2 regions of the Streptomyces lancefieldiae genome follow, and region 2 is predicted to be linked to the other one. Evidence: riboswitches for the same ligand, from Rfam matches in the RefSeq annotation. Region 2 holds a riboswitch; the other holds the start of a gene.
What was found. A riboswitch is a leader RNA that binds a small molecule or an ion and turns the genes downstream of it on or off. The one in region 2 is predicted to bind cobalamin.

Region 1 (5,782 bases), on a different contig from region 2:
CGACGTAGACGACGCCGAACGCGCCCTGCACGACGGAGCCACCGACGTCCCCGTCAGTGCGCCGCCGCGGCTGCGGTGGTCGCCCCGGCCGCGACGCCGGGGCCGGGGCGGGGGCCGCCGCGGGCCTTCGGCCTGAGGCGCGCCGGCGGATCCTCACAGGGGCGGATTTTCACAGGGAGGATGTCGACGACGTCCTCGTGATCGGTCGGGTGCCGGGCCGGCGTCGGAGGCGGGCCAGTGAGGGCAGCGTCCACCGGCCCGGTCCGAGGGCGGCGATGAGAAGGAAGGACCAGCAGAACATGGCCGCCGCCTCACCGCCGTTCTGGAGGGGGAACAGCGCCTCCGGCTGGTGCTCGACGAAGTAGGCGTACGCCATGGACCCGGAGCACAGCAGGGCCGCGGCCCGGGTCGCCAGCCCGCACAGCACCAGCGCGCCGCCGAGGAGTTGAACGACGGCCGCCCACCAGCCGGGCCAGGCGGCGACGTCGGGCTTGGCTCCCTGCGGACCGCCCAGGACACCGAACAGGGTGGCGGCTCCGTGGCAGGCGAACAGCAGCCCGACGACGACTCGGAAGAGTCCGATCACGTGCTCCCTGCTCTTTTCCAGCGCTTCCATCGGTGGGGCTCCTCTCTCGCGCAGCGACCTCCGGGGAGGGGCTGCACCACGGTGGGGGCGAGGTGGGGCTGGTCTCCGACTGCGGGCGGGTCCGCCCGCACGGCGTTGGCGCGTGGTGCTCCGGGTGCCACGGCGAGGGTGCGTTCCGGTGCCGCCGTGTTCGTGGGGGTGGTGTGCGTGAGACAGCGGGGGGCGACGTGCCCCGGGTGGCAGGCGCTGTACTCGCTGTATTCAAACTCTTGACCACCGCGGCACGCTTGTCTAGACCAATAGTGCAACAAGTCGGGTACGCGTCGTCGCGGCGCCGCAGTCCCGGCCGACCGCTCCCTCAGCCGGCCAGGACCACGCAGCCCAGCGCGAGCAGGGCGAGGACCTTCACGACCTCCAGCGCGACGTAGTACAGGTGGGCGCGGGAGCGGTGCAGCGCCGGGTCCTCGCCCGCGAGCACGGCGTCGGAACGCCGGTTCAGCCGGGGGCGGACGACACCGAGCTGCCCGGCCAGTACGGCCACGGCGATCGCGGTGAGCGTGACGACGGCCGCGGAGGGACCGCCCGTGGCGACCGCCGCGACCACGGCGACGGCGAGGACGGCCTCGGCGAGGTTCAGCGCGCGGAAGACCATCCGGCCGATGCCGAGCCCGATGGGGATCGTCACCCCGGGAGCCCGGAACTTCAACGGTGCTTCCAGGAAGGAGATCGCCAGCACCATGCCGAGCCAGAGGAAGGTGACGGCGCCGGCCACGGCTGCCGAGGTCGAGTGCATCGCGGGATCCTCGTCTCCGGTGGGACTGCGGGACTGCGTGCCGTCATTCTGGCGCGGGCCAGAGGTCCCCCGTGACCGGCCCCGTCGCCTCCGGACCCCGATCGCCCCCGTCCCGCCCGGCAGCGGCCCGAGGAGGAGTCGGCCGACGTCCGGGACGCGGAGTACAGCGACTCGGCACGCCGAGTTGCCCCGGCCGCCGGGCCGTCAGTCGGTCAGCGCGGCCAGCTCCTCCGGCGTACGCGGGCCCGTCGCCGAGTCCGTCAACAGGCCCCGGGCGCGCAGCAGTCCGGCTGCCGCCACCCCCCACGGCAGGCGCAGCCCCGCCTGCCGCAGGAGGTCCGTGCGGGCCAGCGTCGGGGCCGTGGGGCCGGTGTGCACCCCGGCCGGGGTGAGCAGGGCCGCGTCGTCGGACCAGCGCAGGGCGAGGTCGACGTCGTGGGTGGCCATCACCACGGTGGTGCCCCCCGCGGGGAGCCGGTCCAGGGTGGCGAGCAGCCTTTCCTGGCCGTCCGGGTCGAGCCCGGCGGTCGGCTCGTCGAGGATCAGCACCCGGGGCCGCATCGCGACGGCACCGGCGATCGCGGTCCGCTTGCGCTGCCCGTACGACAGCAGGTGCGTGGGCCGGTCGGCCAGCGCGGTGATGTCCAGCGCGGCGAGCGCCTCCGCGACCCGGGACCGGACCTCCGCGTCGGGCAGGCCGAGGTTCAGCGGCCCGAAGGACACGTCCTGGCCGACGGACGCGGCGAACAACTGGTCGTCCGGGTCCTGCACCACCAGCTGCACCGTGGTCCGCAACCGGGTCAGCCCCTTGCGGTCGTACGCCACCGGCGTCCCCTCGACCGTCAGCGTCCCGGAGCCCGGCCTGAGTCCGCCGCTGAGCAGCCGCATCAGCGTGGTCTTGCCGCTGCCGTTGCGGCCCAGCAGCGCGAGCGCCCTCCCCTCGCGCACCGCGAAGTCCAGCCCGACGAGGACGGCCGGGCCCTCCTCGTACGCGAAGGACACGCCCCGCAGGGCGACCAGCGCCGGCTCGGTCGACTCGCTCACGACAGGGGGCCTTCCAGTACGAGGGTGAGGGCGGCCAGCGCCGCCAGCAGCGCGACGCTCACCGCCGTGAAGGGCACGGAGACGCGGGCCTCGGGCACCAGCACGCGCAGGGTGCCGTCGTACCCGCGGCCGGCGAGCCCCGACTGGAGCCGCGCCGCCCGGTCGAAGGCCCGTACGAACGCCATGGCGCCCAGTCCGCCGAGCGAACGCCAGGCGGCGGCCCGGGTGGTGTGCCCCAGCCGTGCGGCCTGCGCCTCGCGGATCCTGCGCACGGAGTCCAGCAGCAGGAAGCTCATCCGGTACGTCACCAGCGCCACGTCGACCACCGGGGCCGGCACCCCGGCCCGCACCAGGCGGGGCAGGAGGTCGGACATCGGCGTGGTGAACGCGAACAGCAGCACCCCGAGGGAGGCCGCCGAGGAGCGCAGCAGCAGCTCACCGGCGCGCACCGCACCGCCGTCCGCCACGCCCACGATGCCGTCCGGGCCCCCGACCCGCACCAGCAGCGGCAGCGCCCCGGTCACACAGAAGCCCAGCGGCATCCGGTACGCCCGCCACAGCCGGCGCCGGGGCACGCCCGCCGGGCCGAGCAGCACGGCGAGCGCCGTCACCAGCACCAGCGCCCCGCCCGGCCAGGCCGGCAGTGAGACCGCCAGCGCGGTCAGGCCCAGCCCGAGCACGGCCTTGTCCACGGGATGGCGGCGGCGCCACCGACTGCTGTGCGCCGCCGCGTCGATCGGCAGCACTCAGTCCCCTTCGGAGGCGTCCCGCAGCGCCGCCGCGGCCCGTTCCTCGCCCTGCCGCCGTCCCCGGCGCAGTCCGAAGTAGTAGGCCAGCACGCCCGCGCCGAGCGCGGCCTGCACGGCGAACAGCGCCGACTCGATCTCCCCGGACGGCGGCTCGTACAGCGGCGAGAACCACGGCTCGTAGTCCGGCTCGATCTCGGTGATCACCGTCTCCGCCTCGGCGTCGGCGCCGGCGAACGGCTCCTCCTTGTGGTCGCCGAGGCCCAGCACCAGCGGCAGCACCGCGAGCGCCGCCACGGCGAGCAGCAGCAGGGTGTTGATCTTCGCGTTGCGGCTCACCGGGCCACCGCCCCCTGCTTGCCGGGCTTCGTCAACAGGACGCCCAGTCGGGCCAGTTCGCCCTTGCTGGACTGCACCAGCAGCCGCATCACGACCACCGTGAGCAGGCCCTCGCTCACCGCGAGCGGGATCTGTGTGACGGCGAAGACGGAGCCGAACTTGCCGAGGGCGCCCAGGAAGCCGCCGCTCGGGTCGGGGAAGGCGAGCGCGAGCTGCACGCTGGTGACGCAGTAGGTCGACAGGTCGGCGGCGAACGCCCCGCAGAACACCGTGACCATCAGCGGCGCGTCGAACCGGCGCAGCAGCCGGTAGACCGCGTATCCGGCCCAGGGGCCGACGACCGCCATCGAGAAGACGTTGGCGCCGAGCGTGGTCAGTCCGCCGTGCGCGAGCAGCAGCGCCTGGAAGAGCAGCGTGATGGTGCCCAGCACCGCCATGACCGGCGGCCGGAACAGGATGGCGCCCAGCCCGGTACCGGTCGGGTGCGAACAACTCCCGGTGACGGACGGCAGTTTCAGGGCCGACAGCACGAACGTGAAGGCTCCGGAGGCGCCGAGGAGCAAGGTGCTCTCCGGGTGCTCCCTGACCTCACGGGTGAGTGACCGTACTCCGTGGACGACGAACGGCGCGGACGCGACACCCCAGGCGATCGCGTGCGCCGGTGGCAGAAAGCCCTCGGCTATGTGCATGACTCGGCAGACCCTCTCCAGCACCTCGTGGATGGACGACGCGCCTTGGCCGGTCTCCTGGCTGACGGGTACCACCGCCCGTGCTCCGCCTTCCCGGGTAGTGGGACCCAGTGGCTGCCCGTTGAGGGCTGGAGCCGGACTTCCCGATTCACAGTGGCGAGGGCCGCACCGGCATCACACCGGATTTCCCGTTCACCAAGGCGTGGCGACAGTAGTGCTCCCACGGGGGCGGTGACAAGCGGGCATCGGGCTGCGGAAACACCGGTCAGTCCCGTCCCTCGCGGCGGTCGTCCTGCTCCGTGCGCCGGACCACCATGTCGCGCACCCGCCGGGTCAGCGTGGTCGCGGCGGCGGTGAGGAACACGAAGGTGTACAGGATCTGCAGGACGGCCAGGGTCCGTGCCGCCTGCCCCCGCGGGGTGATGTCGCCGTAGCCGACGGTGGCGAGCGTGACCACCGTGAAGTACAGGGCGTCGACGCGGGTGTGCAGGCCCGCGAACTCGCCCGGCTGCTTGGCGAGCGCGTAGTAGGCGGCTGCGAAGACGTGCACGGTCAGGACGATCAGCAGCGCGATGACCAGGCCGGGCCGGGCGCCCGGACGTTCGACCAGGGCGTCGCGGACCTGCCGGAGCAGCAGCGCGGCCACGGCGATCAGGACCAGGGTGAGCAGCAGCCAGCTCAGTACGGGGCGTCCGGGGCCCAGATGGTCGAGGGGGAGCAGGAAGTAGGCCACGCCCACGGCCACCGCGACGCCGGCCCGCCCGAGCCAGGGCCGGGCCGCCTGCCAGGCGGTACGGGGGCCGGTGGTGCCGGTCCGACCGGTGGCGGCCCGGCGCCCGGTCACCGTGCGGTCCCCGCCGCCGGTCCTCCGGCCGCATCCGGTGGCGGTTCCGGTCGGGGTGGCGGATCCGGTTCCGGTTCCGGTTCTGTCCGGCGGACCAGCTGGGTGACGACGAAGGCGACGACCGACGCGGTGACGATCAGCGGCATCTGGTCGTACGCGTCCGCGCGCATCAGCAGGACCGCCAGCACCGCGCTGGCCAGCGGCAGCCCCGTCACCGCGGCCGCCGCGGCGGAGATGCCGAGGGCGAGGGCCGGGGTCGCGCCGAAGCCGGGCAGACCGGAGCAGGCCATGGCCGTCGCCGTGCCCAGCAGTACGGCCGGGAAGATCGGGCCGCCGCGCAGACTGCCCAGCGCGATGCCCCAGGCCAGTCCCTTGCACGCGACCAGCGCGACCAGCGCGCCCACGGACCAGGCATGCGGGTGCGCCGCGAGCTCGGCGAGGGTGGCCTGGCCGGACAGCGCCGCCTCGGCCGGCGAGCGACCGGTGATCAGCGCGTACGCGGCGAGGCAGACGCCGACCGCCGTGGCGCAGGCGACGGTGCGGACGGCCGTGTGGTGCCGCGTCCAGGAAACGGTGCGGCGGCCCAGCCCGCGGGCGAGTGTGACCAGCACCGCGATCAGTGCCGCCGTGGGGATGCCCCACAGGAAGTCGCCCGCGTCCGGGTTGGCGTGCGGCGGCACGTCGTGCAGGCCGAGCGCGCCGATCTTCAGGCCGGTCCACTGTCCGAAGCCGGTGAAGACC
Region 2 (5,782 bases):
GGTCCCTGGTGAAGTACACCTCGCTCTACACGGCCCTCGCCGAGGTGTACGACGTCCATCTGGCCGAGGCCGAGGAGACCATCGAGACCTCGCTGGCCACCCCGCGCGAGGCCGGCCTGCTCGGCACCGACGTCGGCCTGCCCATGCTGATGCTCTCCCGCCACTCGCTGGACCGGACGGGGCAGCCGGTGGAGTGGGTCCGGTCGGTGTACCGGGGCGACCGCTACAAGTTCGTGGCCCGGCTCAAGCGGCCCCAGGACTAGGGCCCGCCGTTCCAGGACCCACCCCGGCGCACATCCGGCAGAACCCGCCGCGCCCGATCGCGACGTTGCAGTTGAGGACCGATATACGGACGAGGGCTTCCGCTGTCTTGACGCCGTCCCCTACATTTCGTGCGCACTGCACCAGGTGATCAGCTAGGGGACGGAGCCGCCGCATGTCAGAAGACCCAGAAGTGAGCAGAGGGCCGGTGGTGACGCCGGTGCGCGTCGTCATCGGCCTCTGCCTCGTCGCACCGTTCGTCGCCATGCTGTGGGTCGGGTCGTACGCCGATGCCGACCCGGACTTCATCGGCGTCCCGTTCTTCTACTGGTACCAGATGGCCTGGGTACTGATCTCCACCGTGCTCACGATGATCGCGTACAAGCTGTGGCAGCGTGACCAGCGCGCCCGCCGGGAAGGTGGGGCCAAGTGAACGACGGAGTGAACGGCGTCGCACTCGCCGTCTTCATCTTCTTCTTCGTCCTCGTCACCGCGATGGGCTTCCTGGCCGCGCGCTGGCGCCGGGCGGAGAACGAGCAGAGCCTTGACGAGTGGGGCCTCGGCGGCCGCTCGTTCGGTACCTGGGTCACCTGGTTCCTGCTGGGCGGCGACCTGTACACGGCGTACACCTTCGTGGCCGTACCGGCGGCGATCTACGCGGCGGGCGCCTCCGGCTTCTTCGCGGTGCCGTACACGATCCTGGTCTACCCTCTGATCTTCACCTTCCTGCCCCGGCTGTGGTCGGTCTCCCACAAGCACGGGTACGTGACGACGTCGGACTTCGTGCGCGGCCGGTTCGGCTCGAAGGGGCTGTCGCTGGCCGTGGCCGTGACCGGCATCCTGGCGACGATGCCGTACATCGCGCTGCAGCTGGTCGGCATCCAGGCCGTGCTGGACGTGATGGGCGTCGGCGGCGGTGAGGACACCAACTGGTTCATCAAGGACCTGCCCCTGCTGATCGCCTTCGGTGTGCTGGCGGCGTACACCTACTCGTCGGGTCTGCGCGCGCCCGCGCTGATCGCGTTCGTGAAGGACACGCTGATCTACATCGTGATCGCGGTGGCGATCATCTACATCCCGATCAAGCTGGGCGGCTTCGACGACATCTTCGCGGCGGCGGGTGACAAGTTCACCGAGTCGGGCAAGGGCTCGCTGACGCCGGACCACGGCGGCCAGTGGACATACGCCACCCTGGCGCTCGGCTCGGCGCTCGCACTGTTCATGTACCCGCACTCGATCACCGCGACGCTGTCCTCGCGCAGCCGTGAGGTGATCCGCCGCAACACCACGATCCTGCCGCTGTACTCGCTCATGCTGGGCCTGCTCGCACTGCTGGGCTTCATGGCGATCGCGGCCGGGGTCAAGGTGGACAACGGGCAGCTGGCGATCCCGCAGCTGTTCGAGAACATGTTCCCGGACTGGTTCGCGGGCGTGGCCTTCGCGGCGATCGGCATCGGCGCCCTGGTCCCGGCGGCGATCATGTCGATCGCGGCCGCGAACCTCTTCACCCGCAACATCTACAAGGACTTCATCAAGCCGGACGCCACACCGGCCCAGGAGACCAAGGTCTCCAAGCTGGTGTCCCTGCTGGTGAAGGTGGGCGCGCTGGTCTTCGTCCTCGGCATGGACAAGACGGTCGCGATCAACTTCCAGCTGCTGGGTGGCATCTGGATCCTGCAGACCTTCCCGGCCCTGGTCGGCGGCCTGTTCACCCGCTGGTTCCACCGCTGGGCGCTGCTCGCCGGCTGGGCGGTCGGCATGGTCTACGGCACGGTCGCCGCCTACGGTGTGGCCTCGCCGACGCAGAAGCACTTCGGCGGCTCCTCGAAGGAGATCCCGGGCATCGGCGAGATCGGCTACATCGGCCTCACCGCGTTCGTGCTGAACGTCCTGGTCACCGTGGTCCTGACCTTCGTCCTGAGGGCCGTCAAGGCGCCCGACGGCGTCGACGAGACCAAGCCGAGCGACTACACGGCGGACGCGGGCGACCCCGGCGTCCAGACGGAGCTCCCGCCGGCCACGGCGGGCACGTCGCACTGACCTGCGGCACACGCGCCGCGCAGCGGGCCGTCGGAGAGATCCGGCGGCCCGTTGTCGTACCCCTCGGGCACACTCGGCCCCATGAACTTCGTGATCCGGCAAGCGGCCTCCGACGAGTACGACCCCCTCGGCGAGATCACCGCACAGGCCTACCTACGGGACGGGCTCCTCGACTTCGGGGAGAGCGACGCGTACCTCGGCGAGCTGCGGAACGTGGCCAAGCGGGCGGTGGCCGCCGAGGTGCTGGTCGCCGCGGCGGACGGCCGGGTCCTCGGCGGCGTGGCCTTCGTGCCCTCCAGCGGTCCCATGTCCGACATCGCAGGGCCCGGCGAGGCCGAGATACGCATGCTCGCCGTCGCCCACGAGGCACGCGGCCGCGGGGTCGGCGAGGCGCTCGTGCGGGCCTGCGTCGACCGCGCCCGGGCCGTCGAGGGCTGCGTACGCGTCGTGCTGTCGACCCAGCGCACGATGCGCACCGCCCACCGCCTCTACGAACGGCTGGGCTTCACCCGCACCCCGGACCGCGACTGGAAGCCGCTCCCGGAGCTCGACGACATCACCCTCCTCACTTATGAACTGACACTCTGACACCGACCCGACACAACATCTGGGGGTGCTCGCGGAACCCGGCACAAGATGTATGCTCATGCTCGCTGTCGCCGCAGGGGAATCCGGTGCGAATCCGGAACTGTCCCGCAACGGTGTACTTGCGTGTTTCCGCACGCATGTCCAGTCCGAGGACCTGCCGACAGTGCGCCCGGCCGTCCCGGTCCGGGTGCCATGACGTCCGGGCCTCGCGGAGTGGGCCGGTGGACGCGACGCCGCGTGCGTTCGTGAGCTGCCCCTGCCCTCCGCCAGGCCCCGTGCCGAGCGAGGGAGTGCCCCCACGTGACCATCGCGCCAGCCGATCCGGCTTCAGCGACCCCGGCGACGGCGACCGAGGAACCCGACGGTCCCGGTGCCGCGTTGCTGCGCACCCTGACCGGGCTGACCGCCGACCTCCGGGGCGCCGACCCCGGCCGGGTCGCCGCCGCCGCACTGCGCGGCCGGTCCGCCCGCGCGGACGAGGCCGAGCTGCGCGAGCTCGCCACGGAGGCGGCGGCCGGACTCATCTCGGAGGACCCGGTCTACTCCAAGCTGGCCGCCCGCCTGCTCACGATCGGCATCCGTGCCGAGGCGGCCTCCCAGGGCGTGACCACCTTCACCGACTCGGTCGCCGCCGGCCACCGCGAGGGTCTGATCGCCGACCGCACCGCCGAGTTCGTGCGGCTGCACGCGGACCGCCTCGACGCGCTGATCGACCCGGTGGCCGACGACCGCTTCGGCTACTTCGGGCTGCGCACCCTGCACAGCCGCTACCTGCTGCGGCACCCCACCAGCCGCAAGGTCGTCGAGACCCCCCAGCACTTCATGCTCCGCGTCGCCGCCGGTCTCGCCGAGGACGACAGCACCAGGTCCGCGGACGAGGTCGCCGCCCTCTACGGGCTGATGAGCAGCCTCGACTACCTGCCCTCCTCCCCCACCCTGTTCAACTCCGGCACCCGGCACGCCCAGATGTCGTCCTGCTACCTCCTGGACTCCCCCAAGGACGAACTCGACTCCCTCTACGACCGCTACCACCAGGTCGCCAACCTCTCGAAGCACGCCGGCGGCATCGGCATCGCCTACTCCCGCGTCCGCTCCCGAGGTTCCCTGATCCGCGGCACCAACGGGCACTCCAACGGCATCGTCCCGTTCCTGAAGACGCTGGACGCCTCGGTCGCCGCCGTCAACCAGGGCGGACGGCGCAAGGGCGCGGCGGCGGTCTACCTGGAGACCTGGCACGCCGACATCGAGGAGTTCCTGGAGCTGCGCGACAACACCGGCGAGGACGCCCGCCGCACGCACAACCTGAACCTCGCGCACTGGGTGCCGGACGAGTTCATGCGCCGGGTGGACGCCGACGGGACCTGGTCGCTGTTCTCACCGTCCGACGTCCCCGAACTGGTCGACCTGTGGGGCGAGGAGTTCGACACCGCCTACCGCAGGGCCGAGGCGGCGGGACTGGCCCGCAGGACGCTCCCCGCCCGTGAGCTGTACGGCCGTATGATGCGCACCCTCGCGCAGACCGGCAACGGCTGGATGACCTTCAAGGACACCGCCAACCGCACGGCCAACCAGACCGCCGAGCCAGGCCACGTCGTCCACTCCTCCAACCTCTGCACGGAGATCCTGGAGGTCACGGACGACGGGGAGACGGCGGTCTGCAACCTGGGCTCGGTCAACCTCGGCGCGTTCGTCGACCGGGCGACCGGCGACCTCGACTGGGACCGGCTGGACGCCACCGTCCGCACCGCCGTCACCTTCCTGGACCGGGTCGTCGACATCAACTTCTACCCGACCGAGCAGGCGGCCCGCTCCAACGCCCGCTGGCGTCCGGTCGGCCTCGGCGCGATGGGCCTGCAGGACGTCTTCTTCCAGCTGCGCCTGCCCTTCGACTCGCCCGAGGCCAAGGCCCTCTCCACGCGCATCGCCGAGCGGATCATGCTCGCCGCGTACGAGACGTCCGCCGACCTCGCCGAGCGCGACGGCCCCCTGCCGGCCTGGGGGAAGACCCGTACGGCCCGGGGCGTGCTGCACCCCGACCACTACGACGTCGAACCGGCCTGGCCGGAGCGCTGGACGGCACTGCGCGCACGCATGGCCACGACCGGTCTGCGCAACTCCCTGCTCCTCGCGATCGCGCCGACCGCCACCATCGCCTCCATCGCGGGCGTGTACGAGTGCATCGAGCCGCAGGTGTCCAACCTGTTCAAGCGCGAGACCCTCTCCGGCGAGTTCCTCCAGGTCAACTCCTACCTGGTGGACGACCTGAAGCGGCTTGGAGTGTGGGACGCCCGCACCCGCGAGGCGCTGCGCGATGCGGGCGGCTCGGTGCAGGACTTCGCCTGGATCCCCGAGGAGGTGCGGCGGCTGTACCGCACGGCCTGGGAGATCCCGCAGCGCGGCCTGATCGACATGGCCGCCGCCCGTACCCCGTACCTCGACCAGGCCCAGTCGCTGAACCTGTTCCTGGAGACGCCGACCATCGGGAAGCTCTCCTCGATGTACGCCTACGCCTGGAAGCAGGGCCTGAAGACCACGTACTACCTGCGCTCCCGCCCGGCGACCCGCATCGCCCGCGCGGCCGCCCGCGCCACCGTCCCCGTGCAGGCCACCCCGGACCCCGAAGCGGTCGCCTGCTCCCTGGAAAACCCCGAGTCCTGCGAGGCCTGCCAGTAATGACCACCGAAACCGTGCCCGGCGCGACCAAGAACCTGCTCGACCCCGGCTTCGAGCTGACCCTCCGCCCCATGCGCTACCCCGACTTCTACGAGCGCTACCGGGACGCCATCAAGAACACCTGGCACGTGGAGGAGGTCGACCTCCACTCGGACGTCGCCGACCTGGCCAAGCTCAGCCCCGAGGAGCAGCACCTGATCGGCCGGCTGGTGGCCTTCTT

Region 1: linked by a shared signal. The riboswitch ahead of RM812_RS29520 (energy-coupling factor ABC transporter permease) and the one ahead of RM812_RS15795 (ribonucleoside-diphosphate reductase subunit alpha) in region 2 are both predicted to bind cobalamin.

Annotation. Positions count from the first base shown of each region.
Region 1 is NZ_JAVRFH010000039.1:883-6,664, reverse strand. It holds gene RM812_RS29550 (FUSC family protein) at 1-136, shown strand, start outside; gene RM812_RS29545 (DoxX family protein) at 170-616, opposite strand; gene RM812_RS29540 (hypothetical protein) at 945-1,379, opposite strand; gene RM812_RS29535 (energy-coupling factor ABC transporter ATP-binding protein) at 1,584-2,423, opposite strand; gene cbiQ (cobalt ECF transporter T component CbiQ) at 2,420-3,169, opposite strand; gene RM812_RS29525 (energy-coupling factor ABC transporter substrate-binding protein) at 3,170-3,508, opposite strand; gene RM812_RS29520 (energy-coupling factor ABC transporter permease) at 3,505-4,197, opposite strand; cobalamin riboswitch at 4,228-4,412, opposite strand; gene RM812_RS29515 (potassium channel family protein) at 4,463-5,041, opposite strand; gene RM812_RS29510 (chloride channel protein) at 5,038-5,782, opposite strand, start outside.
Region 2 is NZ_JAVRFH010000013.1:81,886-87,667, forward strand. It holds gene RM812_RS15775 (GntR family transcriptional regulator) at 1-263, shown strand, start outside; gene RM812_RS15780 (DUF3311 domain-containing protein) at 437-694, shown strand; gene mctP (monocarboxylate uptake permease MctP) at 691-2,301, shown strand; gene RM812_RS15790 (GNAT family N-acetyltransferase) at 2,383-2,889, shown strand; cobalamin riboswitch at 2,942-3,065, shown strand; gene RM812_RS15795 (ribonucleoside-diphosphate reductase subunit alpha) at 3,190-5,562, shown strand; gene RM812_RS15800 (ribonucleotide-diphosphate reductase subunit beta) at 5,562-5,782, shown strand, end outside.